2 linked regions of the Methylosinus sp. H3A genome follow. The protein of the gene in region 2 interacts with the protein of the main gene of each other region in a pairwise test. Links are inferred from orthologs where the notes say so. Each region holds a gene or a part of one and is shown on either strand. Other genes may lie near its edges.

Region 1 (15,141 bases), 920 kb from region 2 along the record:
CAGAGCCGGCGCTGAAGCGCCGCGGCAGGTTTTCGCCGCGGCGGGCGCTGGACGATCCATCGGATTGGCGAGCCATTGGCCGAGAACGACACAGACGACACTGGACCGACCCCGCCCGGCTCCGATATTCGCCCGGTTTCGATCGCCGACGAGATGAAGCGCAGCTATCTCGATTACGCGATGAGCGTGATCGTGAGCCGCGCTCTGCCGGATGTGCGCGACGGTCTGAAGCCCGTGCATCGGCGCATCATGTTCTCCATGCACGAGAACGGCCATACGCCCGATAAGCCTTACGTGAAATCGGCGCGCATCGTCGGCGACGTCATGGGTAAATATCACCCGCATGGCGACGCCGCGATCTATGACGCGCTGGTGCGTATGGCGCAGCCCTTCTCGATGCGGCTGCCGCTCATCGACGGGCAGGGCAATTTCGGCTCCGTCGACAACGACCCGCCGGCGGCCATGCGTTACACCGAGTCGCGCCTCGCCAAGCCGGCGCTGGCGCTGCTCGAGAACCTCGATGAAGGCTCCGTCGATTTCAAGCCGAATTATGACGACAAGGAGATGGAGCCGACCGTCCTTCCGGCGCGCTTCCCCAATCTGCTCGTCAATGGCGCCGGCGGCATCGCCGTCGGCATGGCGACGAATATTCCGCCGCACAATCTCGGCGAAGTGATCGACGCCGCCATCGCGCTGATCGACCGGCCCGACATGACCGTCGCTGAGCTGATGGAGATCGTGCCCGGCCCGGATTTCCCCACGGCGGCGACGATTCTGGGGCGCGGCGGCATTCGCAACGCCTATTCGACCGGGCGCGGCTCGATCATCATGCGCGCCAAGGCCGAGATCGAGACTTTGCGCAAGGAGCGCGAGGCGCTCATCTTCACCGAGATTCCCTATCAGGTGAACAAGGCTGCGCTGATCGAGCGCATCGCCGAGCTCGTCCGGGAGAAGAAGATCGAAGGCATTTCCGATCTCCGGGACGAATCCGATCGCCAAGGCATGCGCATCGTCGTCGAGCTGAAGCGCGACGCGGTGGCGGATGTGGTGCTGAACCAGCTCTGGCGCCATACGGCTCTGCAATCGAGCTTCCCGGTCAATATGATCGCGCTCAATGGCGGCCGGCCGGAGCTGCTGACGCTGAAGGACGTGCTCGTCGCCTTCGTCGATTTCCGTGAGACGGTCGTCACGCGGCGCACGAAATTCCGCCTCGCCAAGGCGCGCGACGCGGCGCATCTGCAGGTCGGCCTCGCTATCGCCGTCGCCAATATCGACGAGGTCATCCGCCTCATCCGCACCTCGGCCGACGCCGCCACGGCGCGCGAGGCGCTGATGGAGCGCGAATGGCCGGCCAAGGACATGGCGCCGCTCGTCGCGCTGATCGCCGATCCGCGGCATGTGCTCTCCGAGGATGGCGCGATCCGCCTTTCCGAGGCGCAGGCGCGCGCCATACTGGAACTGCGCCTGCAGCGCCTCACCGCTCTCGGCCGCGAGGAGATCGCCGAGGCGCTGAACAAGCTCGCCGTCGAGATCGCCGAATATCTCGAGATTTTGCGCTCGCGCGAAAAACTGTTCGGGATCGTCAAGGACGAGATGATCGCGGTCAAGGAGCAATATTCGACGCCCCGCCGCACGCAGATCGTCGATGGAGACGGCGACGTCGAGGACGAGGATCTGATCGCGCGAGAGGACATGGTCGTCACGGTCTCGCACGCCGGCTACATCAAGCGCGTGCCGCTCTCGACCTATCGCGCGCAGCGGCGCGGCGGCAAGGGTCGCTCCGGCATGCAGACGAAGGAAGAAGATTTCGTCCAGCGCCTCTTCGTCGCCTCGACGCATACGCCGGTGCTGTTCTTCTCCTCGCTCGGCCGCGCCTACAAAGAGAAAGTGTGGCGTCTGCCGCTGGCGGCTCCGCAGGCGCGTGGCAAGGCGCTGGTCAATCTTCTGCCGCTCGAGCAGGGGGAGCGCATCACCACCATCATGCCGCTGCCGGAGGACGTGTCGAGCTGGGCGACGCTCGACGCCATATTCGCGACGACGGGCGGCACGGTGCGGCGCAACAAGCTCTCGGATTTCTCCGACGTGCGCCGCTCCGGCATCATCGCCATGAAGCTCGACGAAGGCGAGGCCATCGTCGATGTCGCCACCGCGGCGGAGCAGGAGGATATTCTGCTGACGACGCGCGAGGGGCAGTGCATCCGCTTCCCGGTGAGCGATGTGCGCGTCTTCCAAGGGCGCACCTCCATGGGCGTGCGCGGCATCGCGCTCGCCGACGACGATCGCGTGATATCGATGTCGGTCCTGCGCCACTTCGAGGCGGTCGGCGACGAGCGCGCGGCCTATCTCAAGCGCGCCGCCGCTCAGCGACGCAATGCGGGAGCGGAAGGCGCGGAGGAGGGCGCGGCGGAGACTGAGGAGGCCTCGACCGCGATCGAGCTGACGGAAGCGCGCTTCCGCGAGATGGAGCAGGCGGAGCAGATCATCCTGACCGTCTCCGAGAACGGCTATGGCAAGCGCAGCTCCTCCTTCGAATATCGCATCACCGGACGCGGCGGCAAAGGCATCGTCGCCATGGCGGTGAACGCCCGCAACGGCAAGCTCGTCGCCTCCTTCCCCGTGGGCCGGGGCGACGAGATCATGCTGGTGACCGACGGCGGTCAGCTCATCCGCTGCCCGGTGGAGGGCATACGCATCGCCGGCCGCGGCACGCAGGGCGTCATCGTCTTCGACACGGCGGAGGGCGAGCGCGTCGTCTCGGTCGAGCATTTGGCCGATGCGGGCGAGGCGGAGGAAGAGGCGGGCCCCGAGGCGGGCTGAGCCTCGGATTTCGTCGACGACAGCGTTTCGCCGAGATCGAGTTTCGGCGAAACGCGGTGTTTTTTCATGGAATTTTCGCGCGGGGGCGCGCTCCGATTTTTTTTGCGCTGCGTCCGATCGCCGCCTCGGCCCTTCGACAAACGCAACCCGGCGTCAATGGCGCTCGCGCGCGCATCCGTCTAGACTCGTCTCGTCACGCAGCTTGTCCAAGAGGGGGAAAAACGCATGCTCACGATCTGGGGACGGCGCAACTCCTTCAATGTGCAGAAAGTCATGTGGCTCGTCGGCGAGCTCGGGCTCGATCACGCCCATGTGCCGCTCGGCGGCGCCTTCGGCGGCCTCGACGATCCGCAATTTCGCGCGCGCAATCCGCATGGCCGCATTCCGGTCATCGACGACGAGGGCGTCGTCGTCTGGGAGTCTCATGCAATCTTGCGCTATCTGGCCGCGCGCCATGGCGGCGAAGCATTCTGGCCGTCCGATCCGGCCGCGCGCTCTCATCTCGATCGCTGGATGGACTGGGCGCAATCGTCGTTGCAGCCGGCCTTCGTCGACGGCGTTTTCGTGGCCTATTACCGCACGCCGGAAGACAAGCGCGATTGGCCGGCGATCCGCGCCGCCGTCACGCGTTGCGCGCAGCATTATCAATTTCTCGATAGCTGGCTCGCGGATCGCCCTTTCCTCGCCGGCGACGATCTCACCCTCGCGGATATCCCCGCCGGAACGACTTTGTTTCGCTATTTCGCGCTCGACATAGAGCGGCCCTCGCTTCCCAATGTCGAGGCTTGGCATGCGCGCCTTTGCGAACGGCCCGCCTATCGCCAGCATGTGATGGTGCCCTTCGACGATCTGAAAGGCTGAGACGCCGAATGGCGCGAGGGGCGAAATTGGGATAGAGTCATTCCGTGTTTCATTGAAACACGGAATGACTCTCTAGGCTTTTGTTTTGGCGCCTTTCCAACGCCGAACCGGTGTTCCCTTCGGCTGGAAACGCGCTAGGATCGGTCTCATGAACGCGCTGCCGAAGACGAAGATGACAGCCGAGGAGTTCGTCGTCTGGGCCGAAGGTCGGCCCGGCCGCTATGAGCTCGTCGACGGCGAAGTCTTCGCTCAGGCGTCGGAGCGCGTCGCCCATGCGAAGGCGAAGCTCGCTGCTGCGCTCGCCTTGCAGGACGCCGTCCGCCGGGCCGGGGCGCCTTGCCATGTTCTCCCGGACGGAGTCGCCGTGCGCGTCGACGCCGCCACCGTCTTCGAGCCCGATGCGCAGCTTTATTGCGGTCCCGAGCTTCCGCCAGACGCGCTGCTCGTCGAAAGCCCGCTCGTCGTTGTCGAAGTGCTGTCGCCATCCACCGGACGCAATGACGTTCTCGGCAAGCTCGAGGGATATTTCCGCATCGCGAGCGTCGCGCATTATCTCATCTTCGATCCAGATTCGCCGCTCGTCATCCATCATCGCCGCGGGCAGGGCGGCGATATACTGACGCGCGTCATTCGCGAGGGCGATATACAGCTCGACCCGCCCGGTCTCTCCTTTCCGCTCTCGGCCGTCTACGGCGAAGCGCGCTGAACGCCCCTGTGTCGGCGCGCACAGCCTCATGCGAGCGCTGCGCCTAATCTCCTCTGCATCCGATCGCATTTCTTTCACGCGGCGGTTTCACAAAAGGAGATTGAAAATGTCGAAAGTGCTTTTCATCGATACGAAGACCGAGCATACCCTCGCGCCTGGCGCGACGGTTCATGGCTGGTGGAACAACGCCTCGCCCTTCAACGCGGTGTGGGATGCGCAGGCCGTGCCCTTCGCCACCGGCAGCACCGCTAGCGGCTTCACGCAGGACACGTCGCTCGAGGTGACGCGCGTTTGGCGTCATTACACGGTGACGGAGATCAAGCCGAACCCGCAGTCACAGACCGTCGACACCAAGGACGAGACCGAGATCCATTACGAGATCAAGAATATCGGCAATAGCGTCGCCAAATTCCATGTGGTGCTGAGCGCGATCTACGAGTGAGCCGGCGCGCGCGAGCCGCGAGGCTCGCGCGTCCATTCAATCGCGCGCGATGAAGAGGGCGGCGCAGCCGACAATGTCGATCTCGACATTGCGAAAGCGCCGCTCGAGCGCATAGCGCAGACCGTCGAAATCGTCGGCCCTGTTCGAGAACACGCCCTTGCGATTGTAGAACGCCATCAGCCGCCGCGCGGCGGCGGAGCGCTCGACGCCGCCTTGCAGCAAGGTCGAGCCGAAAAAGACGGCGCCGTCATTCGTCAGCGCCTTCAGATGATCGAAGACGACGGCCTTTTCGGTGATCGCGCCGGGAAGGCAATGCAAGAGATAATTGACGCCGACGGAATCGAATTTCGGCGCGTCGAAAGCGATCGGCTCCAGAACATTGCGGCGATAGGTCTGCGGCGAAAAACGCGCGATGCGCTCCGCCGCGAAGCGAAGCGCGTCCGGGTTCAAATCCATGAGCGCGACGCGCGGCGCGGCGACCGGAAAGCGACAATGGTCGAGGAAATATCCCGTGCCGATTCCGACGTCGAGATGATTGCCCGACGCGTGGAGATCATAAAGCGCGCGCAGGCGCGGCGTCGGACATTTCCAGATGAAGCGGTTGGAGAGGCCGAGGACGAGCATGTCATAGAGCCGGAGAACGGCAGGCGTATAGACGGCTTGGCCGGCGGCGATCTGCTCGGGACTGGCGGTCATCTGCGTAACGTCCTATTGCTCGCCCACCGCCTGTTCGACGGGAAGGAACCAATGCCCATTCTACGCTATTCCGCCGCCTCGCCCTACGCCCGCAAAGCGCGCATCGTCGCCGAGCTGCTCGGCTTCGGCTCCGGCCTCGAGCTCGTCGGCGCCGACACGACCAATCCCGCCGACACGCTGCGCGAGCAGAACCCACTCGGCAAAGTGCCGACGCTGATTCTCGACAGTGGCGAGACGCTCTACGACAGCCGCGTGATCTGCGAATATTTCGACCTTCTCGCCGGCGGCGGAAAGCTCTTTCCGGCCGATCCCGCCGCGCGCATCGCGGCGCTGACGCTGCAATCGCTCGGCGACGGGATCAATGACGCGGCGCTGCTGATCCGTTACGAGGCGACGCGGCCGGAGCCTTTGCGTTCGTCCGATTGGATCGCGCTGCAGACCGGCAAGGTGGAGCGCGTCCTCGCAGCGCTCGACGCCGATCCGCCGGCGGGCCCGGTCACGATCGGTCATGTGGCCGTCGCCGCCGCGCTCGGCTATCTGGACCTGCGCTTCGAAGGCGCCTGGCGCGCGAAACATCCCGCGCTCGTCGCCTGGCTCGACGCTTTCTCTCGCGAGGTTCCGGCCTACGAGGCGACGCGCGTTTCCTGATCGCCTTCGCGCCTTGGCGGCGAAACGCGCCGCCAAGGCGCGAAGTGGCCTCACATCCGCGCCGGCAGCTTGTCCTCCTCGGCGAGATTGGAGAAGCGCGTCACCTCCGCCTCGAAGGCGAGCGTGACCGTGCCTGTGGGCCCGTGGCGCTGCTTGCCGAGGATCGCTTCGGCGCGTCCATGCACGCGCTCCATCTCGTTCTGCCAGGCGATATGCTCTTCCGTGCCCTCGCGCGGCTCGCGATTGCGCAGGTAATATTCTTCTCGATAGACGAACATCACCACGTCGGCGTCCTGCTCGATCGAGCCGGATTCGCGCAGGTCAGAGAGCTGCGGGCGCTTGTCGTCGCGGCTCTCGACCTGACGCGAGAGCTGCGAGAGCGCGATGACCGGCACGGCCAGTTCCTTGGCCAGCGCCTTGAGGCCCGTGGTGATCTCGGTCAGCTCCTGCACGCGATTTTCATTGCGTGACTTGGAGCCGGAGAGCAGCTGCAGATAGTCGACGACGAGCAGATCGAGCCCGCGCTGGCGTTTGAGGCGTCGCGCCCGCGCGATGAGCTGCGCGATGGAGATGCCGCCGCTCTGATCGATGAAGAAGGGGACGCTCTGCATCTCCCGCGCCGCCTCGGCGATGCGGCGGAAATCATCCTCGTTGATGTCGCCGCGGCGAATCTTATAGGAGGGCACGCCGGATTGCTCGGCGATGACGCGCGTCGCCAATTGCTCGGCCGACATTTCGAGCGAGAAGAAGCCGACGATGCCGCCATTCACCGTCTTTGCCGAGCCGTCCGGCTGTTGCTCGGACACATAGGCCTTGGCGATGTTGAAGGCGATGTTGGTGGCGAGCGCCGTCTTGCCCATGCCGGGACGGCCGGCGACGATGATGAGATCGGATTTCTGCAGCCCGCCCATCTTCTCGTCGAGATCGACGAGCCCTGTCGCTATGCCGGAGAGGTGGCCGTCGCGCTGATAGGCGCTGCTCGCCATATCCATGGCGGTGGCGAGCGCCTCGGCGAAACGCTGGAAGCCGCCGTCATAGCGGCCGGTCTCGGCGACGGCGTAGAGCTTGCGCTCGGCCTCCTCGATCTGTAGGCGCGGCGCCTGATCGACCGCCGCGTCGAAGGCGGCGTTGACGATATCCTCGCCGATGACGATCAGCTCCCGCCGCACGGAGAGATCATGGATCGTGCGGCCATAATCCTCGGCGTTGATGATCGTCGTCGCCTCGCGCGCCAATCGCGCGAGATAGGCCTGCATCGTCACGCCGCCGGGCAGCTCCACATCGCCGAGATGCGTCTTCAGCGTCACGACGGTGGCGACGCGGCCGGCGCGAATGATCTGCGAGGAAACCTCGAAGATGCGCCTGTGCAGCTCCTCGGAGAAATGGTCCGGCCGCAGAAAATCCGAGACGCGATCGAATGCGTCATTGTTGACGAGAATGGCGCCGAGCAGCGCCTGCTCGGCTTCGATATTATGGGGCGGCGTGCGATAGGCGGGCTGGTCGAGCATTTCTCTCTCGGGAACGGAACATAGCGGGGTAATCACAGCGACGACGACATCGCGCAGAAGGCCGGAGCTCCGTGTCCCCTCGGGAGAGGAGGTCGAGCGCGGATGGCGATCGGGAGGAGATCATCCCCATCTCGGGGACGCTCAGCCCGGCCGTTCGCCTGATTGCCTCTGATGGATGTCTTCGATGCACTTGAACGCGTTGCGACAGGCACTCGAGAACGGCCGCGACATTGCCCGAAGCGGAGAGCGGCGCCAATGGCAAAGATCGCGCGCGGCCCTTCCAATGCGCGAGCGGCGTCTTTGTGAGTCATTTCCACATGCGCGGCGCATCTTTCGGCGCGCTCACGTAAAATCGATTGTGTGTGGCAATTTCGCCACGCCGAATCGCCGGCCTATGAAAAAGGCCGGAGACGCGAGCGCCTCCGGCCTTTTTTAAATTGAGCAGAATCGGTCGCGAGCGATCAGAGCTCGACGTCGCCGGCCTCGGCCAGCGCCGCGCCGACCTCGAGGCCGAGATCGTCGAGCGTCGTCTCCTCGCGGGTGGCGGCGGCCTCGCCGCGCGCCTGGCGCTCGGCCTCTTCGGCGGAGCGGGCGACGTTGACGATGATCTTCACCTCGATCTCGGGATGCAGATGCACCGGCACATTATGCAGGCCGAGCGCCTTGATCGGATGTTGCAGATCGACCTGACTGCGGTTGAGCGTGAAGCCGCCCGCGGTCGCCGCGTCGGAGATGTCGCGCGTCGCCACCGAGCCATAGAGATGGCCGCTCTCGCCCGCTTGGCGGATGATGACGAAGGTCTGCCCCTCGAGCTTCTCGGCGACGGCCTCGGCCTCCTTGCGAGCGGTGAGGTTGTGCGCCTCGATATGGGCGCGCTGCGTCTCGAAATGCTTCTTGTTGTTCTCGGTGGCGCGCAGCGCCTTGCCGCGCGCCAGCAGGAAGTTGCGCGCATAGCCGTCGCGCACGCGAACGGTGTCGCCCATCTGGCCGAGCTTGGCCACGCGCTCCAGCAGAATGACATCGACCATGGGTTCTATCTCCTCGTGTCTCTCTCGAATTTTACCGCAGCGATCTCAGCCGCGCCGCGCCTGCGCCGCCTGCTTGCGGCTACGGAACGAAAACACCGCGTCGACGACGCCGATCACGGTGAACAGGACGATCGGCCAAGCGAACAGGCCGATGACGATATAGATGACGATGAGCGAAACGCCGCCGACGCGCGTCCCGCGCAGCAGGGCGTGAACGACCGCTAGCCCCTGCATCGCCAGAGCGAGGCCGAGCGTCTCGGCGAAAACAAGTCCGATCTCGCCGGGAAGATCGCCGAGGAAGGCCACGGCGGCTGCGACGAGGAACAGCCCGGCGACCGTGCGCGGCAGCACGAATTCCTGCGCGATGTCCGGCCAGGGACGCGAGAGCGCGTCCGACGCGCGCGCCAGCAGGCCAGCGCCCCAGAGATTGAGCGTGTGGCTGAGCAGCGTCAGCGCGGCGAGAGTCGCCGGGAAGGCGAAGACGACGAGCGCCGAGAGCTGGCTCGGATCGAGCTTGTCGCCGAGCTCTTGCGTCCGCACCAGATCCTCGATCGCCATGAAGGCGCGGGCGCGCAGCGGATTGAGCGCCTCGTCGAGGCCGCCGAAACGAATCGCAGCGATCGTGACCGCGATGGAAACCGCCGCCGCCACCACGCCGCCGGCGGCGAGAACCGCCCAGGCCGGCACATGCGCGGTCACGAGCTCGCGCCTGCGCCAGGGCGCTCCGGCTGCGACATAGGCGGCGGCGAGCGCCGGAACGCCGACGAGCAAGGCGTAGACGAGGCCGAAGATCGGATTGGGCCAGATCGACAGCAGGCCGGTCGCGATGAGGGCCGAGGTCGCGCCGTGGCGAAGGCCGAAGCCCAGCGCGACGATCAAAATCGGCAATGGCGCGAGAAAGGCGAACAAAACCGCCGCCGAAGTGCCCTTGGTGATGACCGCGAACACGGCCGCGCCCGCGAGCCCTCCGCCGAGCGAGGCGAAGATCTGCGGCAGCGAAAAATCGCCGTTGTCGGGAACGGGCAGTTTCTTGCGTTCGGGTAAAAGCTGGGGCATGGGCTCTACGCTTGTTCGAGGGCGAGCACGATCATCTCGCGTCCAGCCCCCTGAACGCCGGCGAAGCCCGCCTTTTAAGGCGGCCGATCTCTTCCGGCAAGGGCAGCGCGACGAAAAAGCCGCTTCCGGCGGCCGAAAACGTCGCCGTCGGGGCTTTTTCCGCGCTATTGGCGGCGCAGAGCGGGGCCCGGCTTCTCTCCGAGCGCGCGCCAGCTTCCCGCGAGGCCGAGGACGACGGCGAAGACCAGCGCGCCGAGCGTCGTCAGAGCGACGGGCCAGGGCAGAAAGACGAACTCCATTTTCATCAACGCCACCAGGATGAAGCCTGCCGCGCCCGCGCCTGCGACGACAGAGAATATCCCGGCCACGATCCCGAGCAGCGCGAACTCCAGCGCAAAAGCGCTGGTCAGCCAGCCGCGCGTCGCGCCGAGCGTCTTCAGCACGATGGCGTCGCGCTGGCGGCCGCGCTGGCTCGCCGCCACTGCGCTGCCGAGCGCCAGCGCCGCCGTGACGATGGCGAGGCCGGCGGCGGCGCGCGCGGCGAAGGTGAGCTGATCGGCGATCTTCTCCACCGCCTCCAACGCGTCCTTGACCCTCAGCGCCGCGACCTGCGGAAAGCGCGCCGCAACTTCGCGCACGAGTCGCTTGTCGCGAACCGGATCGTCGCGATCGGCGAAAGCGACGGTGAAAATTTCCGAATAGGGCGCGTCGGCGAAGGCGTCCGGCGAGAACACCATCATGAAATTGATGCCATAGCTGCGCCAATCGACGCGGCGCAGATTGGCGACGCGCGCCGCGACGTCGCGGCCGAGCACATTGACGACCATCTCATCGCCGATTTCGACTCCGAGCCCTTCGGCGACGCGCGCCTCCAGCGAGACGAGGGGAGGGCCGCTCCGCTCCGTCCCCCACCAGCCGCCGGCCACGATGTCCGAGCCCTTCGGCGGCGCGGCGGAGAAAGTGACGCCGCGGTCGCCCTCGAGCGCCCAGGCGATCTCCTCCGGCGGCTTCAAATTTTCGGCGCGGACGCCTTTCACGGCGACGATGCGGCCGCGCATCATCGGCACATGCTCGACTCGGGAGTCGGCGGCGAAGGAGGCGAGGAAAGGCGTGAATTCGTCGACCTGCTCCTTGGCGACGTCGACGAAATAAAAGCTCGGCGTGCGGCTCTTCTGCGCCTGGAACAATTCGGCGTGGATCGAGCCTTCGATCAGCGCCAGCGCGACCAGCAGCGTCTGCGTGACGCCGATCGAGACGATCAATGTGGCGGCGAGGCTCTTCGGCCGGCGGATATTGCCGATCGCATGGCGAAGACGCGCATCGGGCACATGGGAGATTCGTCGCGCCGCGCGAACGACCAGCGCCGCCACGCCGCGCAGCAGCGCAAAGGCCGCCGCCGTGGCGACGATATAGGTCGCGGCGAGCTTCTTGTCGCCAGCGGAGACCATCACCAGAACGATGAGCGCCGTAGCCGCGGCGAAAGATGCGAGCAGAAAACCGCGCGGCGGGGCTTTCTCCTCGGCCTCGTCGCGCAACAGGCGGGCGACCGGCGTCCCATAGGCCCGGCCGAGCGGCGGCAGCGCGAAGATCAGCGCCACCAGCAGCCCATAGGCCGCGCCGACGCCGAGCGAGCGCGCGTCGACCGAGGGCGAAAAGGGCAGGGGGACGGACGCCGAAAGAGCGAAATCGGCGAGATAGGGGAAGGTCGCGCCGAGAGCGAGGCCGCCGACGACGGCGAGGCCGGCGACGAGCAGGACTTCGACCAGCGCCATCACGAAGACGCGCGAGGCCGGCGCGCCGAGCGCCTTCATTATCGCGAAAGCGTCGCGCTTTTTGGCGACGAAGCCGGCGACGGCGTTGGCGACGCCCGCGCCGCCCGCCACCAGCGCCGTCAGCGCGACCAGCGTCAGCAGCTGGGTGAAGCGCTCCTGATTGCGCGAGAATTGCGGGGAGACGGCGTCCCGCTTGCGCAAATCCCAGCCGGCGTCCGGAAAGGCCGCCGTCAGCGCCGTCACGAAACGCTCGACCTCCGCGTCGCTGGCGACCGCGCCGGCGCCGCCGAGCGAGATTCGGGTGAGCCAGCGCGCCACCGCGCCAGGCTGAACGAGCCCGGTCGCCCGCAGGGCGTCCTGGCTCATCAGCACCCGCGCGCCGAATCCGAAGCCGCCGGCGAGCTTGTCGGGCTCGCTCGCGAGCTCGGCCGTCAGCGTGAAGGCGGCGGCGCCGATCTTCACCTTATCGCCGATTTTTAAATCCAGCCGGGCGATCAGCGTCGAATCGGCGACGAGGCCGAATGCGCCATCGCCCTGGCGCAGCGCCTCGGCCAGCGGCCGCGCCGGAGCGAGCTCCACCGCGCCGGCGCCCGGATAGACGGAATCGACGGCCTTGATTTCGACAAGCGTCGCCTCGCCGTCGACGGCGCGGGCCATGGCGCGCATCAGCGCGATTTCGCAGACGCGGCCGTAGCGCTCGAAAAATTCGCGCTCCTGCGGCGCGAGGCGCCGCATGGTGGTCGCGACGGAGACGTCGCCGCCCAAAATCGTGCGCCCCTCGCGGGCGAGACCCTCCGCGAGCGAGCGCGACACGGCGCCGACGCCGGAAATCGCGGCGACGCCGATGACGATGCAGGCGATGAAGACGCCGAAGCCGCGCAGATCGCCGGAAAGATCGCGCAGAGCGAAACGTAGCGCCAACGGCAGCCGCGAGACGAGGCCGCGCTTCATGACGCCTGCGCCTCTTCGCCGTCGATGCGGCCGGAGCGCAGACGCACGGCGCGGTCGCAGCGGGCGGCCAGCGAAGGATCGTGGGTCACCAGCACGAGCGTCGCCGAGCGCCGCGCCTTTTGCGCGAAGATCAGATCGACGATGGCCGCGCCGGTCTCCGAATCGAGATTGCCGGTCGGCTCGTCGGCGACGAGGATGACGGGATCGGGGGCGAGGGCCCGCGCGAGCGCGACGCGCTGCTGCTCGCCGCCGGACATTTGCGACGGATAATGCGAGAGACGATGAGCGAGGCCGACAGCCTCGAGCTCGCGCCCCGCGCGCTCGAAAGCGTCGGCGCGGCCGGCGAGCTCCAGCGGAACGGCGACATTCTCCAGCGCCGTCATCGTGGCGATGAGCTGGAAAGACTGGAAGACGACCCCTATCTTCCCTCCGCGGAACCGCGCCAAGGCGTTTTCGTCGAGGCGAGCGAGATCGCTCCCGTCGACGAGCACCTTGCCGGAATCGGGCCGCTCGAGGCCGGCGAGCGTCATCAGCAATGTGGATTTCCCGGAGCCCGAGGGCCCGACGAGACCCACGGCCTCGCCGCGCGCGACCGCGAGGCTTATGTTCTTGAGCACATGGACGCGCGCCGCGCCCGCGCCGAGGGTGAGATCGACATCCTCGAGTTCGATGACCGGCCGCTGCACTTTGGGGGAGTCCTGCAATGGTTTGCCGCTGCGCCGCCCGCCGGTTCGCGTCCCGCGATCCGGCTCAGACGCCCGCCCCGACATATGCGAAGGCGCTCGCTGTTTCCAGTCTCCGGCCGCGCTTTCGGCCGCTCGGCCCGGCCGCTTTCCTGTGCGCCGCCGCTTTTCTGGCGCTTTTGATGACGTTCGCGCGCCCTGCGGCGGCCGAGCCTCTGCGCGTCGTCGCCTTCGGCGACAGTCTGAGCGCGGGCTTTCAGCTTCCGGCCGACGCCGCCTTTCCGGCGCAGCTCGAGGCGCGGCTGAAGAATGACGGCTATGACGCCCGCGTCGTCAACGCCGCCGTTTCCGGCGACACGACCCGAGGCGGAGTTTCCCGGCTCTCCTATGCGCTGCGCGACGGCGGGGATCTGCTGATCCTGGAGCTCGGCGCCAATGACATGCTGCTCGGCTTCGAGCCGGCGGTGACGCGCGCAAACCTCGAGAAGATCGTCTCCACCGCGCAGGAGCGAGGACTCGACGTGCTGCTCGCCGGAATGCTGGCCAACGCCAATTTCGGCGAGGATCACAAAAAATCCTTCGACGCGATTTTCCCCGAGCTCGCCGCGCGGCGCGGCCTGCCGCTCTATCCCTTCTTTCTCGACGGCGTCGTCGGCGAAAAGGGCATGACTCTCGTCGACGGGCTGCATCCGAGCCGGGCGGGCGTCGCGAGGATCGTCGCCGGCGTCGCGCCGCTCGTCGAAAAGAGCCTCGATTCGTTGCAATCCAAGCGCCGGGAGGCCGCGCAGCGCTGAACCGCAGCCGGGAACGAAGTCGCGCATAACTCTCGGTCGTCGAGAAAAAACGGGCGTCGCGCGCGGGTTTGTCGATACAGCTGTCGCATTCCGGCTATAGTGCGGTCACCATCCTTTGCGCGCGCCCGAGACGGCGCGCCGATCCGCGAGGAGGCGCCGACATCGGCCCCTCGCTCCGCCGCGACGCGGCCGGGCCGGGGCTCTGCGAGCAGACAGCGACTTCGGCCTGTACCCGCTCCCGCGCGCCTTGCGAGGCCAGGATGGAGGATCTCCGATGCCCAGACTGTTCACCGCCCTCGAAATCCCCACTCTCGTCGCCGGCGATCTCGCCGCGCTGCGCGGAGGCCTTCCGGGAGCCCGCTGGATCGACGCCGAAAATTATCACATCACCCTGCGTTTCATCGGGGATGTGGACGATGCGCTCGGCCATGACGCCGCTATGACGCTCGCCGCGATCCGCCGGCCCCCGGTCTCGATCGCGCTCGAGGAGCTGTCGAGCTTCGGAGGCGACAAACCGCGCGCCATCGTGGTGAAGGCGCGCGCCGATTCGGCTCTCGCCGAGCTGCAGGCGGAGCAGGAGCGACTGCTGCGGCGCATCGGCATTCCGCCCGAGCCGCGCAAATTCGTGCCGCATGTGACGCTCGCCCGCCTGCGCGGGGCGTCCTGCTCGTCGGTCGCGACCTATCTCGGAACGCGCGGCTATTTCCCGCCCATGCGCTTCGAGGCGGCGCGCTTCGTGCTGTTCTCCTCGCGCGATTCGGTCGGGGGCGGCCCCTATATCGTCGAGGCCGACTATCCGCTGCGCGACCGCAAGGCCGTCGGCGCCGGTCAGCGAGAGCTCACCGCCTACGATCGTTAGAGCGCTGCCAGCCGAAGCGGACGCCGGTTCGGCGTCGGAAACGCGTCTAGGATTCGGCGGTCGCCTCATCGGCTTTGCGTCCGCGCTCCACGACGGCGGCGAGCGAGGGATCGCGCGCGACCGCCTCTTCGATGAGGCGGTCGGAGGCGGCCTCGATCGTATCCTGCATGCGCTGAAAGAACTCTCGCGGCGCGAGCCCCGCCGGAATCGGCGGCAGATATTCTATGACCACCGTTCCCGGCCGCACGATCCAAGCCCGGCGCGCCCAGAACAGGCCGGAATTCAGCGCCACCGGCAGGCAGGCCGCGCCGGTCTCGCGA
Region 2 (15,116 bases):
AGCCGAGGTTCTGAAATCCGACCAGCCGGTCGTCGTGGATTTCTGGGCCGAATGGTGCGGCCCCTGCCGCACGATCGCCCCGGCGCTCGAGGAAATCGCCACCGAGCTCAAGGACAAGCTCAAGATTGTCAAGCTCAACGTCGACGAGAACCCCAATGTCGCCGGCATGCTGGGCATTCGCTCCATTCCGACGCTCATCATCTTCAAGGACGGCAAGGCCGCCTCGCAGAAGGTGGGCGCCGCGCCCAAGGGCGAATTGCTGCGCTGGATCAACGCCGCTATATAAGCGCTCGACGTAACGCGAGCGAAGGCGTAAGCCCAAGGGAATGATACTCTCGGATCTTGCGCCTTCGCTCGAATTCTCCCCGCAGGAGCTGACGGCGATCGCCCTCAGCCTGAAAGTGGCGGGGACGGCGACCGTCGTTTCGCTGCCGATCGCCGTCTTCGTCGCCTATGCGCTGGCGCGCTGGCGCTTTCCCGGCCATGCGGCGCTGAACGCCCTCATTCATCTGCCGCTGGTCATGCCGCCGGTCGTCACCGGCTTCGCGCTGCTGCTGCTGCTCGGCCGCAAGACGCCATTCGGCTCCTTCCTCGCGGAATATTTCGGCGTCGTCTTCGCCTTCCGCTGGACCGGCGCGGCGCTGGCCGCCGCGGTGATGAGCTTTCCGCTGATGATTCGCCCCATTCGCCTCTCCTTCGAGAGCATAGACGAGCGCCTCGCTCTGGCCTCCCGCTCGCTGGGCGCCAATCCGCTCTGGACCTTTTTCCTGGTGACGCTGCCTCTGGCCGCGCCCGGTCTCATCGTCGGAGCGATTCTCGGTTTCGCCAAGGCGCTCGGCGAGTTCGGCGCGACGATCACCTTCGTCTCCAACATCCCCGGCGAGACGCAGACGATTCCCTCCGCCATCTACAGCCTCACCCAGACGCCGGACGGCGACGCCGACGCGCTGCGGTTGGCGGCCGTATCGGCGGTGATCGCCGTGACCGCGCTGGTCGTATCGGAAATATTGCAAAAGCGCGCCGACGCGACGAGAGCCGGCAAATGATCGGCGTCGACATAAAATTGCGGCGCGGCGATTTCACCCTCGTCGCCGCCTTCGCGTCGAAGGCGCGCATCCTCGCGCTGCATGGGCCCTCCGGCTCCGGCAAGACGACGCTCGCCCATCTCGTCGCCGGCCTCGTCGCGCCGGACGAAGGCCATATCGTGGTGAATGGCGCGCTTCTCGTCGATACGGCGCAACGTCTGTTCGTGCCGCCGGAGAAGCGGCGAATCGGCCTCGTGTTCCAGGACGCGCTGCTGTTTCCGCATCTCGACGTGAAAACGAACATAGTGTTCGGCCGCTTCTTCACGCCGAAGGCGGAGCGCCGCGTGCCTTTCGACGCCGTCGTCGAGACGCTCGGCGTCGCGCATCTGCTGCGCCGCCGCGCCGGAGCGCTATCGGGCGGCGAGCGCCAGCGCGTCGGCCTCGCCCGCGCGCTGCTGTGCTCGCCGCGCCTTTTGGTGATGGACGAGCCCATGGCCTCGCTCGACTATGACCGCCGCCAGGAGATCATGACGCTGATCGAGCGGCTGCGCGATGAATTCTCCATTCCGATCCTGCTCGTCTCGCACGCGGCCGACGAAATATTGCGCCTCGCCGACGAGGTGATCTCGCTCGACCGCGGCCGCATCGTCGCGCAGGGCCTGCCCTCGGAGACGCTGGCCGCGGCGAGCCGGCTCGTCGAAGGCGGCCGCTTCGCGCTCGTCAGCGCGCTGGAGGCGCAGGTCGGCGCCTTCGATCCGCGCTATGGCGTGACGCGGCTCGAGCATCCGGCGGGCGAGATCGTCATCGCCGCCCATATCACGAATGGCGACCGGCGCGTGCGCGCGCTCATCAACGCCACCGATGTCGCGCTGGCACGGCGCAGGCCGCAGGACATCAGCATCCGCACCGTGCTCGAAGGGCGCATCGTCGGCATAGACGAGGATGCGAGCCCGCTCGCCTTCGTGCAGATCGAGTTGAAAGGCGGCGGCCGACTCGTGTCGGCGGCGACACGGCTCTCCGTCGCCGAGATGAATCTGACCACGGGCGCAGAAATTTTCGCGCTGGTGAAATCCGTCGCTCTCGACGAGAGAGAGCTCGGCGCGAGCGCGTGACCGCCTGTAGGCGCTGCGTGTTCCAAGCGCCTGCGCGGCTTCGTCGCTCTCGCCGCCGTCTCTCGAGCCTCGGTGCTAAGTTTTTGTTAGCTCTTTCACTTAGATGTTTGTTAAGACCTGGGTGCCACTATCCGAACCGCGAAGCCTCCGATGATGGATGGTCTCGTATTCGCGCCGAACAGGACAGATGATCTGTCCGCCGCCGGCCCGGCATAGGAACCTTGAGCCCATCCGGCTCACAGGTCTCCACCGGAGGGCATGGCCTGGCGCGACGGTGTTCCCAAAACCCATGTGACGAAGACACAACCGCCGGCCACTTCGCGCCGGAGCGATCGCTCGCGCGTCATCGCTGCGTCTCCCGCTCACGCCCGACACGGACCGAGACGCCGCGCTCGGGCCGAGAACCGTACGCCGGCCCACTTTTCGTTTCTTCGTAAACAGCTTCATTGGAAGCGGAGCGCCCGATGACCTCGATCTTCACATCTCTCACCGCCACTCAGGTTGCCGGGCTCACAACCACGATCATATCCAATCTGTCGACGACGGACATCGCCGCGCTGAGCACCACGCAGGCGGCCGCGCTCAAATCGACGCAGCTCAACGTCCTCAATTCGACTGATCTCCAATATCTGGCGCAGACGCAGATCGCCGCGCTCTCGGCCAACGCCATCGCCGGCCTCTCGCTCGCGCAGATCGGCAATCTGACCACCACCCAGGCCGACGAATTCACCGCCACTCAGGTCGCGGCGTTCACCTCCTCGCAGATCGGCGCGCTCACCTCGACCGAGTTGCAAGGATGGGACGCCACGCAGATCGGCGCGCTCACCTCCACGCAGATCGGCAAGCTCACCACCACGGCGATCAGCAATCTGTCGACGACGCAAATTTCCTCGCTGAGCCAGACGCAGGTGCGCGGCCTCACCACATCGCAGCTCAATGCGCTGAGCACCGACGATCTCATCGCCGTCAATCTCGCCAATCTGACCACCTCCCAGATCGCCGGCCTCGACGGCGCCGCCGCCGGCAATCTCTCGACCACTCAGGCGGAAGGCCTCACCTCCGCGCAAATCGGCGCTCTGTCGGCTACCGCTTTCGCAGGCCTCTCGTCGACCGAGGTCCAGGCCTGGAGCACCACCCAGCTCGCCGGCCTCACCGCCACGCAGATCGGCAAGCTCACCACAACCGCCTTCTCCAATCTCTCCACCACCCAGGTCACCGATCTCACCTCCACCCAGGTCCGCGGCCTCACCGCGACGCAGATCGGCGGACTGACCGCCTCCTATCTCGACGCCATAGACGCCGGCGACTTCTCGACCAGCCAGATCGCCGCCTTCGGCTCCACCACGGTCGGCGATCTCTCCACGACCCAGGTCGGCAATCTCACCTCGACGCAGATCGGCTCGCTCTCCGCCACCGCATTCGGCGCGCTGACCTCCACCGAAGTGCAGGCCTTCTCCTCCACTCAGCTCGCCGGCCTCACCGCCACCCAGATCGGCAAGCTCACCACAACCGCCTTCTCCAATCTCTCCACCACCCAGGTCACCGATCTCACCTCCACCCAGGTCCGCGGCCTCACCGCGACGCAGATCGGCGGACTGACCGCCTCCTATCTCGACGCCATAGACGCCGGCGACTTCTCGACCTCGCAGATCGCCGCCTTCGGCTCCACCACCGTCGGCGACCTCTCCACGACCCAGGTCGGCAATCTCACCTCGACGCAGATCGGCTCGCTCTCCGCCACCGCATTCGGCGCGCTGACCTCCACCGAAGTGCAGGCCTTCTCCTCCACTCAGCTCGCCGGCCTCACCGCCACGCAGATCGGCAAGCTCACCACAACCGCCTTCTCCAATCTCTCCACCACCCAGGTCACCGATCTCACCTCCACCCAGGTCCGCGGCCTCACCGCGACGCAGATCGGCGGACTGACCGCCTCCTATCTCGACGCCATAGACGCCGGCGACTTCTCGACCTCGCAGATCGCCGCCTTCGGCTCCACCACGGTCGGCGATCTCTCCACGACCCAGGTCGGCAATCTCACCTCGACGCAGATCGGCTCGCTCTCCGCCACAGCATTCGGCGCGCTGACCTCCACCGAAGTGCAGGCCTTCTCCTCCACCCAGCTCGCCGGCCTCACCGCCACCCAGATCGGCAAGCTCACCACAACCGCCTTCTCCAATCTCTCCACCACCCAGGTCACCGATCTCACCTCCACCCAGGTCCGCGGCCTCACCGCGACGCAGATCGGCGGACTGACCGCCTCCTATCTCGACGCCATAGACGCCGGCGACTTCTCGACCTCGCAGATCGCCGCCTTCGGCTCCACCACCGTCGGCGACCTCTCCACGACCCAGGTCGGCAATCTCACCTCGACGCAGATCGGCTCGCTCTCCGCCACCGCATTCGGCGCGCTGACCTCCACCGAAGTGCAGGCCTTCTCCTCCACTCAGCTCGCCGGCCTCACCGCCACCCAGATCGGCAAGCTCACCACAACCGCCTTCTCCAAAGTCTCCACCACCCAGGTCACCGATCTCACCTCCACCCAGGTCCGCGGCCTCACCGCGACGCAGATCGGCGGACTGACCGCCTCCTATCTCGACGCCATAGACGCCGGCGACTTCTCGACCTCGCAGATCGCCGCCTTCGGCTCCACCACCGTCAGCGACCTCTCCACGACCCAGGTCGGCAATCTCACCTCGACGCAGATCGGCTCGCTCTCCGCCACCGCATTCGGCGCGCTGACCTCCACCGAAGTGCAGGCCTTCTCCTCCACTCAGCTCGCCGGCCTCACCGCCACGCAGATCGGCAAGCTCACCACAACCGCCTTCTCCAATCTCTCCACCACCCAGGTCACCGATCTCACCTCCACCCAGGTCCGCGGCCTCACCGCGACGCAGATCGGCGGACTGACCGCCTCCTATCTCGACGCCATAGACGCCGGCGACTTCTCGACCTCGCAGATCGCCGCCTTCGGCTCCACCACGGTCGGCGATCTCTCCACGACCCAGGTCGGCAATCTCACCTCGACGCAGATCGGCTCGCTCTCCGCCACAGCATTCGGCGCGCTGACCTCCACCGAAGTGCAGGCCTTCTCCTCCACCCAGCTCGCCGGCCTCACCGCCACCCAGATCGGCAAGCTCACCACAACCGCCTTCTCCAATCTCTCCACCACCCAGGTCACCGATCTCACCTCCACCCAGGTCCGCGGCCTCACCGCGACGCAGATCGGCGGACTGACCGCCTCCTATCTCGACGCCATAGACGCCGGCGACTTCTCGACCTCGCAGATCGCCGCCTTCGGCTCCACCACCGTCGGCGACCTCTCCACGACCCAGGTCGGCAATCTCACCTCGACGCAGATCGGCTCGCTCTCCGCCACCGCATTCGGCGCGCTGACCTCCACCGAAGTGCAGGCCTTCTCCTCCACTCAGCTCGCCGGCCTCACCGCCACGCAGATCGGCAAGCTCACCACAACCGCCTTCTCCAATCTCTCCACCACCCAGGTCACCGATCTCACCTCCACCCAGGTCCGCGGCCTCACCGCGACGCAGATCGGCGGACTGACCGCCTCCTATCTCGACGCCATAGACGCCGGCGACTTCTCGACCTCGCAGATCGCCGCCTTCGGCTCCACCACCGTCGGCGACCTCTCCACGACCCAGGTCGGCAATCTCACCTCGACGCAGATCGGCTCGCTCTCCGCCACCGCATTCGGCGCGCTGACCTCCACCGAAGTGCAGGCCTTCTCCTCCACTCAGCTCGCCGGCCTCACCGCCACGCAGATCGGCAAGCTCACCACAACCGCCTTCTCCAATCTCTCCACCACCCAGGTCACCGATCTCACCTCCACCCAGGTCCGCGGCCTCACCGCGACGCAGATCGGCGGACTGACCGCCTCCTATCTCGACGCCATAGACGCCGGCGACTTCTCGACCTCGCAGATCGCCGCCTTCGGCTCCACCACCGTCGGCGACCTCTCCACGACCCAGGTCGGCAATCTCACCTCGACGCAGATCGGCTCGCTCTCCGCCACAGCATTCGGCGCGCTGACCTCCACCGAAGTGCAGGCCTTCTCCTCCACCCAGCTCGCCGGCCTCACCGCCACCCAGATCGGCAAGCTCACCACAACCGCCTTCTCCAATCTCTCCACCACCCAGGTCACCGATCTCACCTCCACCCAGGTCCGCGGCCTCACCGCGACGCAGATCGGCGGACTGACCGCCTCCTATCTCGACGCCATAGACGCCGGCGACTTCTCGACCTCGCAGATCGCCGCCTTCGGCTCCACCACCGTCGGCGATCTCTCCACGACCCAGGTCGGCAATCTCACCTCGACGCAGATCGGCTCGCTCTCCGCCACAGCATTCGGCGCGCTGACCTCCACCGAAGTGCAGGCCTTCTCCTCCACCCAGCTCGCCGGCCTCACCGCCACCCAGATCGGCAAGCTCACCACAACCGCCTTCTCCAATCTCTCCACCACCCAGGTCACCGATCTCACCTCCACCCAGGTCCGCGGCCTCACCGCGACGCAGATCGGCGGACTGACCGCCTCCTATCTCGACGCCATAGACGCCGGCGACTTCTCGACCTCGCAGATCGCCGCCTTCGGCTCCACCACCGTCGGCGACCTCTCCACGACCCAGGTCGGCAATCTCACCTCGACGCAGATCGGCTCGCTCTCCGCCACCGCATTCGGCGCGCTGACCTCCACCGAAGTGCAGGCCTTCTCCTCCACTCAGCTCGCCGGCCTCACCGCCACGCAGATCGGCAAGCTCACCACAACCGCCTTCTCCAATCTCTCCACCACCCAGGTCACCGATCTCACCTCCACCCAGGTCCGCGGCCTCACCGCGACGCAGATCGGCGGACTGACCGCCTCCTATCTCGACGCCATAGACGCCGGCGACTTCTCGACCTCGCAGATCGCCGCCTTCGGCTCCACCACCGTCGGCGACCTCTCCACGACCCAGGTCGGCAATCTCACCTCGACGCAGATCGGCTCGCTCTCCGCCACCGCATTCGGCGCGCTGACCTCCACCGAAGTGCAGGCCTTCTCCTCCACTCAGCTCGCCGGCCTCACCGCCACGCAGATCGGCAAGCTCACCACAACCGCCTTCTCCAATCTCTCCACCACCCAGGTCACCGATCTCACCTCCACCCAGGTCCGCGGCCTCACCGCGACGCAGATCGGCGGACTGACCGCCTCCTATCTCGACGCCATAGACGCCGGCGACTTCTCGACCTCGCAGATCGCCGCCTTCGGCTCCACCACGGTCGGCGATCTCTCCACGACCCAGGTCGGCAATCTCACCTCGACGCAGATCGGCTCGCTCTCCGCCACAGCATTCGGCGCGCTGACCTCCACCGAAGTGCAGGCCTTCTCCTCCACCCAGCTCGCCGGCCTCACCGCCACCCAGATCGGCAAGCTCACCACAACCGCCTTCTCCAATCTCTCCACCACCCAGGTCACCGATCTCACCTCCACCCAGGTCCGCGGCCTCACCGCGACGCAGATCGGCGGACTGACCGCCTCCTATCTCGACGCCATAGACGCCGGCGACTTCTCGACCTCGCAGATCGCCGCCTTCGGCTCCACCACCGTCGGCGACCTCTCCACGACCCAGGTCGGCAATCTCACCTCGACGCAGATCGGCTCGCTCTCCGCCACCGCATTCGGCGCGCTGACCTCCACCGAAGTGCAGGCCTTCTCCTCCACTCAGCTCGCCGGCCTCACCGCCACCCAGATCGGCAAGCTCACCACAACCGCCTTCTCCAATCTCTCCACCACCCAGGTCACCGATCTCACCTCCACCCAGGTCCGCGGCCTCACCGCGACGCAGATCGGCGGACTGACCGCCTCCTATCTCGACGCCATAGACGCCGGCGACTTCTCGACCTCGCAGATCGCCGCCTTCGGCTCCACCACCGTCAGCGACCTCTCCACGACCCAGGTCGGCAATCTCACCTCGACGCAGATCGGCTCGCTCTCCGCCACCGCATTCGGCGCGCTGACCTCCACCGAAGTGCAGGCCTTCTCCTCCACTCAGCTCGCCGGCCTCACCGCCACGCAGATCGGCAAGCTCACCACAACCGCCTTCTCCAATCTCTCCACCACCCAGGTCACCGATCTCACCTCCACCCAGGTCCGCGGCCTCACCGCGACGCAGATCGGCGGACTGACCGCCTCCTATCTCGACGCCATAGACGCCGGCGACTTCTCGACCTCGCAGATCGCCGCCTTCGGCTCCACCACGGTCGGCGATCTCTCCACGACCCAGGTCGGCAATCTCACCTCGACGCAGATCGGCTCGCTCTCCGCCACAGCATTCGGCGCGCTGACCTCCACCGAAGTGCAGGCCTTCTCCTCCACCCAGCTCGCCGGCCTCACCGCCACCCAGATCGGCAAGCTCACCACAACCGCCTTCTCCAATCTCTCCACCACCCAGGTCACCGATCTCACCTCCACCCAGGTCCGCGGCCTCACCGCGACGCAGATCGGCGGACTGACCGCCTCCTATCTCGACGCCATAGACGCCGGCGACTTCTCGACCTCGCAGATCGCCGCCTTCGGCTCCACCACCGTCGGCGACCTCTCCACGACCCAGGTCGGCAATCTCACCTCGACGCAGATCGGCTCGCTCTCCGCCACCGCATTCGGCGCGCTGACCTCCACCGAAGTGCAGGCCTTCTCCTCCACTCAGCTCGCCGGCCTCACCGCCACGCAGATCGGCAAGCTCACCACAACCGCCTTCTCCAATCTCTCCACCACCCAGGTCACCGATCTCACCTCCACCCAGGTCCGCGGCCTCACCGCGACGCAGATCGGCGGACTGACCGCCTCCTATCTCGACGCCATAGACGCCGGCGACTTCTCGACCTCGCAGATCGCCGCCTTCGGCTCCACCACGGTCGGCGATCTCTCCACGACCCAGGTCGGCAATCTCACCTCGACGCAGATCGGCTCGCTCTCCGCCACAGCATTCGGCGCGCTGACCTCCACCGAAGTGCAGGCCTTCTCCTCCACTCAGCTCGCCGGCCTCACCGCCACGCAGATCGGCAAGCTCACCACAACCGCCTTCTCCAATCTCTCCACCACCCAGGTCACCGATCTCACCTCCACCCAGGTCCGCGGCCTCACCGCGACGCAGATCGGCGGACTGACCGCCTCCTATCTCGACGCCATAGACGCCGGCGACTTCTCGACCTCGCAGATCGCCGCCTTCGGCTCCACCACCGTCGGCGACCTCTCCACGACCCAGGTCGGCAATCTCACCTCGACGCAGATCGGCTCGCTCTCCGCCACAGCATTCGGCGCGCTGACCTCCACCGAAGTGCAGGCCTTCTCCTCCACCCAGCTCGCCGGCCTCACCGCCACCCAGATCGGCAAGCTCACCACAACCGCCTTCTCCAATCTCTCCACCACCCAGGTCACCGATCTCACCTCCACCCAGGTCCGCGGCCTCACCGCGACGCAGATCGGCGGACTGACCGCCTCCTATCTCGACGCCATAGACGCCGGCGACTTCTCGACCTCGCAGATCGCCGCCTTCGGCTCCACCACGGTCGGCGATCTCTCCACGACCCAGGTCGGCAATCTCACCTCGACGCAGATCGGCTCGCTCTCCGCCACAGCATTCGGCGCGCTGACCTCCACCGAAGTGCAGGCCTTCTCCTCCACTCAGCTCGCCGGCCTCACCGCCACCCAGATCGGCAAGCTCACCACAACCGCCTTCTCCAATCTCTCCACCACCCAGGTCACCGATCTCACCTCCACCCAGGTCCGCGGCCTCACCGCGACGCAGATCGGCGGACTGACCGCCTCCTATCTCGACGCCATAGACGCCGGCGACTTCTCGACCAGCCAGATCGGCGGGCTGGACGCGACCGCGGTCAGCAATCTCACTTCGACCCAGGTCGGGGCGCTGACTGCGGGGCAGGTCGGCGCGCTCTCAGCGACCGCGATCAATTCGCTGACCACGACCGAGATCGACGCTCTGAGCAGCACGCAGGTCGCGGGCCTCACCAAGACGCAGCTCACCGCGCTGAGCACGACCAATTTCACGGCTCTGACCAGCACGACGGGCATTCCGGCGCTCACGACGACGGCGATCGCCGGCATAACGACGACCGATATCGCCGCCCTCAGCACGACCCAGGGCAACGCCTTCACGACAACCCAGATTCAGGCAATGTCCGTGGATCAAGCTATCGCGCTCGTGTCTCTCATCGGCTGACGGCGAGGGGCGCGAGACGCGGTGACCTTCGTCACGCGTCCGCAACGGCGCTTCGGGCGGGATCGCTCGGGCGCCGCCCTCTCGAATGGACGTCGACATGACCACTCAGCCGAACGAATCGGAGTCTGCCCTCGCGCTATTCAAAAGCGCGATCGAAAAATCCTTCTCGCGCAAGCTGACCATCGCCGATCTGTTCACCGCCGCAGCGCAGCTCAAAGCGGCGGGGCTCGATCGGCGGGCGGCCGAGCTCTATAAACATTGGATCGCCTTCAACGCGGACGACCCGGTCGTCTATGCGGCCTATTTCAACTTTGCGACCGCGCTGTCCGAGACGGGCGACCGCCCCGGCGCGATCAATGCGCTGCGCGAGGCGATCCGCATCCAGCCGGATTTCCAGCCGCCCTACATTAATCTCGGGCGGCTGCTCGAGGATTCCGGCCAGGTCGGCGCGGCAGTCGCGCAGTGGCTGGCGCTGGTCGAGCGGACCGCCGCCATCAATGGCGACGCGGTCGCTCACAGACTGAGCGCGCTGCAGCAGACCGGACGCGTGCTCGAGAGCCTCAACAAGGACGAGGCGGCCGAAGATGCGCTGCGACAGATTCTCGAGATCGACCCCAAGCGGCAGGAGGTGGTCCAGCATTGGATCGCGCTGCGCCAGCGGCAATGCAAATGGCCGGTGGTCCTGCCCTCCGAGCGCGTGAGCCTCGCCGATCTCGCCAATGGCATTTCGTCGCTGTCGCTCGCCAATCACGCCGACGATCCGATGTTCCAACTCGCCAAGGCGCATCATTACGAGAAGCGCGCCATCGGCCGGCCCGAGCGTCGCCTGCTCCCGCCAGAGCCGAAGCGGAGGCCCGCCAAAACAAAGCTACGCATCGGCTATGTCTCCTCTGATCTGCGCGAGCACGCCGTCGGCTTCGCCATGACGGATGTGCTCGAGTCGCATGATCGCGCGCATTTCGAGATCCACGCCTATTATTGCGGCATCGCGCGCAATGATCCGACGCGCGAGCGCATCGTCGCCGCCGTCGATCACTGGACCGACATCAATGGGATGAACGACGAGACCGCCGCGCGCAAAATCGCCGAGGACGAGATCGATATTCTCGTCGACCTCAACGGCTACACCAAGGACGCGCGCACCAAGGTGTTCTCGCTGCGTCCGGCGCCGATCATCGTCAATTGGTTCGGCTTTCCCGGCACGATGGGCAGCCCCTATCATCATTATATCATCGCCGATCCGGTGATCGTCCCGGAAGGATCGGAGATCTATTATTCCGAGAAGGTGCTGCGGCTTTCCTGCTACCAGCCCAATGACCGCAAGCGCGTCGTCGCGCCGAACCGCCCGACGCGCGCCGAGGCGAGACTGCCGGAAGACGCTTTCGTCTATTGCTCGCTCAACGGCATGCAGAAGCTCACCGCTCTGACCTTCGACCGCTGGGCGCGCATATTGACGGCGGTTCCGGGCAGCGTGCTGTGGCTCTTGACCGGCACGGAACAGACCAACGACCGCGTGCGGGCGGAGGCGAAGGCGCGCGGCGTCGCGCCGGAGCGCATCGTCTTCGCCGATAAAATGGCCAATCCGCAGCATTTGGCGCGCTATGCGCTCGCCGATCTCTTCCTCGACAATTTCCCCTATGGCGCCCATACGACGGCCGCCGACTCGCTGTGGATGGGCGTGCCGATCGTCACCTTCCCCGGCCGCAGCTTCGCCTCGCGCGTCTGCGCCAGCCTGGTGCGCGCCGCCGGCGTCGGTGAGCTCGCCTGCTCATCGGCCGAGGATTATATCGCGCTCGCCATCGAGCTCGGCAAAGACAGGCGCAAGCTCGCCGGCGTCCGCGACAAGCTCGCGAAGGCGCGCGACGCCTCGCTGCTGTTCGACACGCCGCGTCTCGTCGGTGAGCTCGAGACGCTCTATCGCGGCATGTGGCGCGACTACGAGCAAGGCGAATTGCCGCGGCCCGACCTGCGCAATCTCGACATTTATCACGAGATCGGGCTCGAGCTCGATCTCGAGAAGATCGAGCTCGTGAGCGACGACGATTATCGCGCGCTCTATGAGCGCAAGCTCGCGGATTGGGACGCCGCCTATCCGATCGAGCCCGACACGCGCATGTGGCGGCCGCGCTGAGCGCGCGGCCATGACGCGATCACTCCCCCCGCTCACTCGGCGAGCATTCGCTTCAGCAGCTCTATGACCTCGGACAGGCTCTTGTCCTTGGAGGCGAGCTCCTCGACCTTGCGCACGGCATGCAGCACGGTCGTGTGGTCGCGTCCGCCGAAGCGGCGACCGATCTCCGGCAGCGAGCGCAGCGTCAGCACCTTGGACAGATACATGGCGATCTGCCGCGGGCGCACGACATTGGCGGTGCGGCGCGAGGACAGAATATCCGCGCGAGAGATGTTGTAGTGGCTGGCGACGAGCTTTTGAATGTCGTCGATCTTGACGCGCTTGGGCTCCTGGCTGCGCACCAGATCGCGAATGGCGTTCTCGGCGGTCTCGACGCAGAGCGGCGCGCCATTCAGCGTCGAATGGGCGAGCAGACGATTGACCGCGCCTTCGAGATCGCGGCCATTGGTGACGATCGTCTTGGCGATATAGGAGACGACCGCCGGCGGCACGTGGAAAGTGGGCTGCGCCTCCTGCGTGGCGGCGATGCGCGCCTCCAAAATCTTCACGCGCAGCTCTTCGTCGAGCGGCCCGATGTCGACGCAGAGCCCGCCCTTGAAGCGCGAGAGCACGCGCTCGTCCAACGTCTCGAGATCGGACGGCGGACGATCGGCCGCGACGACGACCTGCTTGCCGGCGTCGATGAGCGAGTTCAACGTATGGCAGAACTCCTGCTGGATCGACTTGCCCTGCAGAAACTGCACATCGTCGATGATCAGCACGTCGATGTTGCGCAGCCGCTCCTTGAAAGCGATCGAGTTCTGCTGCGTCAGCGCCGAGACGAAGCCGCTCATGAATTTCTCGGCGGTGAGATAGAGCACGCGCCGCTTATTGTCATTGGCGGAACGCGCCACTGCTTGCAGCAGATGCGTCTTTCCGAGTCCGACGGCGGCATGCGTGTAGAGCGGATTGAACAACGGATGCTCGCCGGGGCGGGCGTCGGCGACGCGACAGGCGGCCGCATAGGCGAGCTGGTTGGAGGGGCCGACGAGAAAGGTCGAAAAAGAGAGACGACGATCGAGCGGCGAGCCGCCGAAAGAATCGGCGTCGCCGCGCCCGGAAACCCGCATCGGAGCCTTGACGGGCTGTGTCTCCATGCGATCGGCGATGGCGGGCGCCGCCGGCGCCGCCTTCTCGGCCGCAGCGCCGGCGTCCGCATCGCGCGGACGCGAGCGCCGCGTCGGCGAGCGCACGTCTATGACGATCTGCTCCAGCGTGGAAAATTCGGCGCAGAGCCGCGTGCGGATGCGATCCGCATAATGCGAGTGAATCCAGCTCTTCAAGAATTTGGTCGGCACCGTCAGCAGCGCGGCTCCGTCCTTCACGCCCTCGAGCTCCAGCCGCGCGAACCAGGAATTATAGACCGCCTCGCCGAGCTCGGCGCGCAGCCGGCCCCGCACACGTTCCCATTTTTGCCGGTCCTCCCCCGATAGTTCACTGGAATTCGACTGGTCATCGCTATTATCGGACATGGCTTTCTTTCGCGCTGAAGACGAGTCGAGGCGCGGCGCCTCGACAGCGTCGTCACAGTGAAACGGATGAATCGGTCGGTTTCGATCGATATGCGCGATCGGCGCTTAGAGGACGCTTACAGCCTGATAGGGGGCCCCACGGAACATTCGCTGAAGTCGAACGGATTTCGGCCGTCCTTTCGACTGCGACGTCGCGCGTCGTAGCGCTGCGCTTCGTCGTCGCTCGTTCTCGTGTCGGCTCGCCGCCCAAAAGCCATCACATCACCCCTACATCCGCGATGAGCGAAAGCTCGTCGCGGTCCTAACAATCGGATCTGAAGATACGCAGACAGAAACGCACCCAGCGGGAATTCGGCCGATGCATTCGTGGTGTGGTCGACGCATTCGACGAACGCGTCCGGCAGTCTATCGCAGAGAAGGTGTCACCCGAAGGCCTACATACGTTCACTCACCCGTCTAAGCGACGCCGCTCCGCAACGCCACGCCACGTTTCGAACCTACACGCAGGCATTTGCGCACGCAACGATCGTCGAGCCGCAGAATGCGCAGATCGTCGCCGCATCGTTGCCGCAGAGGCCCTCTTCGCCAGGATAAGGTCATGATTCGCCGCTCAGAAAAATCGACGGCCGACCGAGGCGCCGCAGAGCGATCGTTGCAGCGCTGCAGCGCGCGCCGTCGCGAAGAGTCCCTGTCAAGCCCGCCGAGCGTTGGCGGCGCAACGGGCCTATAATGCAATTAACTGTTTTTAAACCATATACGCTGCGCACAAGAAAAACGTGTGAAAATAAATCTCACACTACGCGGACTAGCGGAATCGGTTTTCACGATGGTCGAAGAATTACGCAGAACGCAAAAAAGCCCGGCTGAGCCGGGCTTTGAAAACGCGCGATTTGCGTAAGGAAAGATCAGGCCGACAGAGCCTTCACGCGAGCGGTCAGACGAGAGACCTTTCGCGATGCGGTATTCTTGTGAATGACGCCGTGCTGCGCTGCGCGCATGACGACCGGAGCGACGCTCTTGAGCACCGCCGCCGCCGTCGCGGCGTCGCCGCTCGCGATCGCCTCCTCGACCTTGCGCACTTGCGTGCGCAGCAGGCTGCGACGCGC

Evidence for each region.
Region 1: the proteins of dnaA (region 2) and IY145_RS20185 interact in binary tests that used the Escherichia coli proteins (3 or more experiments, as listed by UniProt). The link is inferred for Methylosinus sp. H3A from one-to-one orthologs.

What each region holds. Positions count from the first base shown.
Region 1 is NZ_JADNQW010000005.1:3,713,885-3,729,025, reverse strand. What follows is about bases 5,450-8,349. They hold IY145_RS20185 (replicative DNA helicase), read right to left. Parts: upstream 7,679-8,349; coding sequence 6,221-7,678; downstream 5,450-6,220. Other genes in these bases: rplI (50S ribosomal protein L9), read right to left, coding at 8,140-8,349; IY145_RS20190 (glutathione S-transferase family protein), read left to right, coding at 5,574-6,170; IY145_RS20195 (class I SAM-dependent methyltransferase), read right to left, coding at 5,450-5,522. Also shown: gyrA (DNA gyrase subunit A), read left to right, coding at 76-2,817; IY145_RS20210 (glutathione S-transferase family protein), read left to right, coding at 3,043-3,678; IY145_RS20205 (Uma2 family endonuclease), read left to right, coding at 3,827-4,384; IY145_RS20200 (hypothetical protein), read left to right, coding at 4,491-4,826; more of IY145_RS20195, read right to left, coding at 4,863-5,449; more of rplI, read right to left, coding at 8,350-8,706; IY145_RS20175 (DUF2232 domain-containing protein), read right to left, coding at 8,752-9,762; IY145_RS20170 (ABC transporter permease), read right to left, coding at 9,927-12,485; IY145_RS20165 (ABC transporter ATP-binding protein), read right to left, coding at 12,482-13,171; IY145_RS20160 (arylesterase), read left to right, coding at 13,351-13,962; thpR (RNA 2',3'-cyclic phosphodiesterase), read left to right, coding at 14,237-14,821; IY145_RS20150 (1-acyl-sn-glycerol-3-phosphate acyltransferase), read right to left, coding at 14,868-15,141. UniProt on the Escherichia coli protein: The main replicative DNA helicase, it participates in initiation and elongation during chromosome replication. Travels ahead of the DNA replisome, separating dsDNA into templates for DNA synthesis.
Region 2 is NZ_JADNQW010000005.1:2,798,408-2,813,523, reverse strand. The notes cover bases 11,772-14,646. They hold dnaA (chromosomal replication initiator protein DnaA), read right to left. Parts: upstream 14,011-14,646; coding sequence 12,532-14,010; downstream 11,772-12,531. Other genes in these bases: IY145_RS16010 (glycosyl transferase), read left to right, coding at 11,772-12,499. Outside these bases: trxA (thioredoxin), read left to right, coding at 1-286; modB (molybdate ABC transporter permease subunit), read left to right, coding at 327-1,046; modC (molybdenum ABC transporter ATP-binding protein), read left to right, coding at 1,043-2,137; IY145_RS16015 (ice nucleation protein), read left to right, coding at 2,602-10,368; more of IY145_RS16010, read left to right, coding at 10,466-11,771; rpsT (30S ribosomal protein S20), read right to left, coding at 14,916-15,116. UniProt on the Escherichia coli protein: Plays an essential in the initiation and regulation of chromosomal replication. Binds in an ATP-dependent fashion to the origin of replication (oriC) to initiate formation of the DNA replication initiation complex once per cell cycle.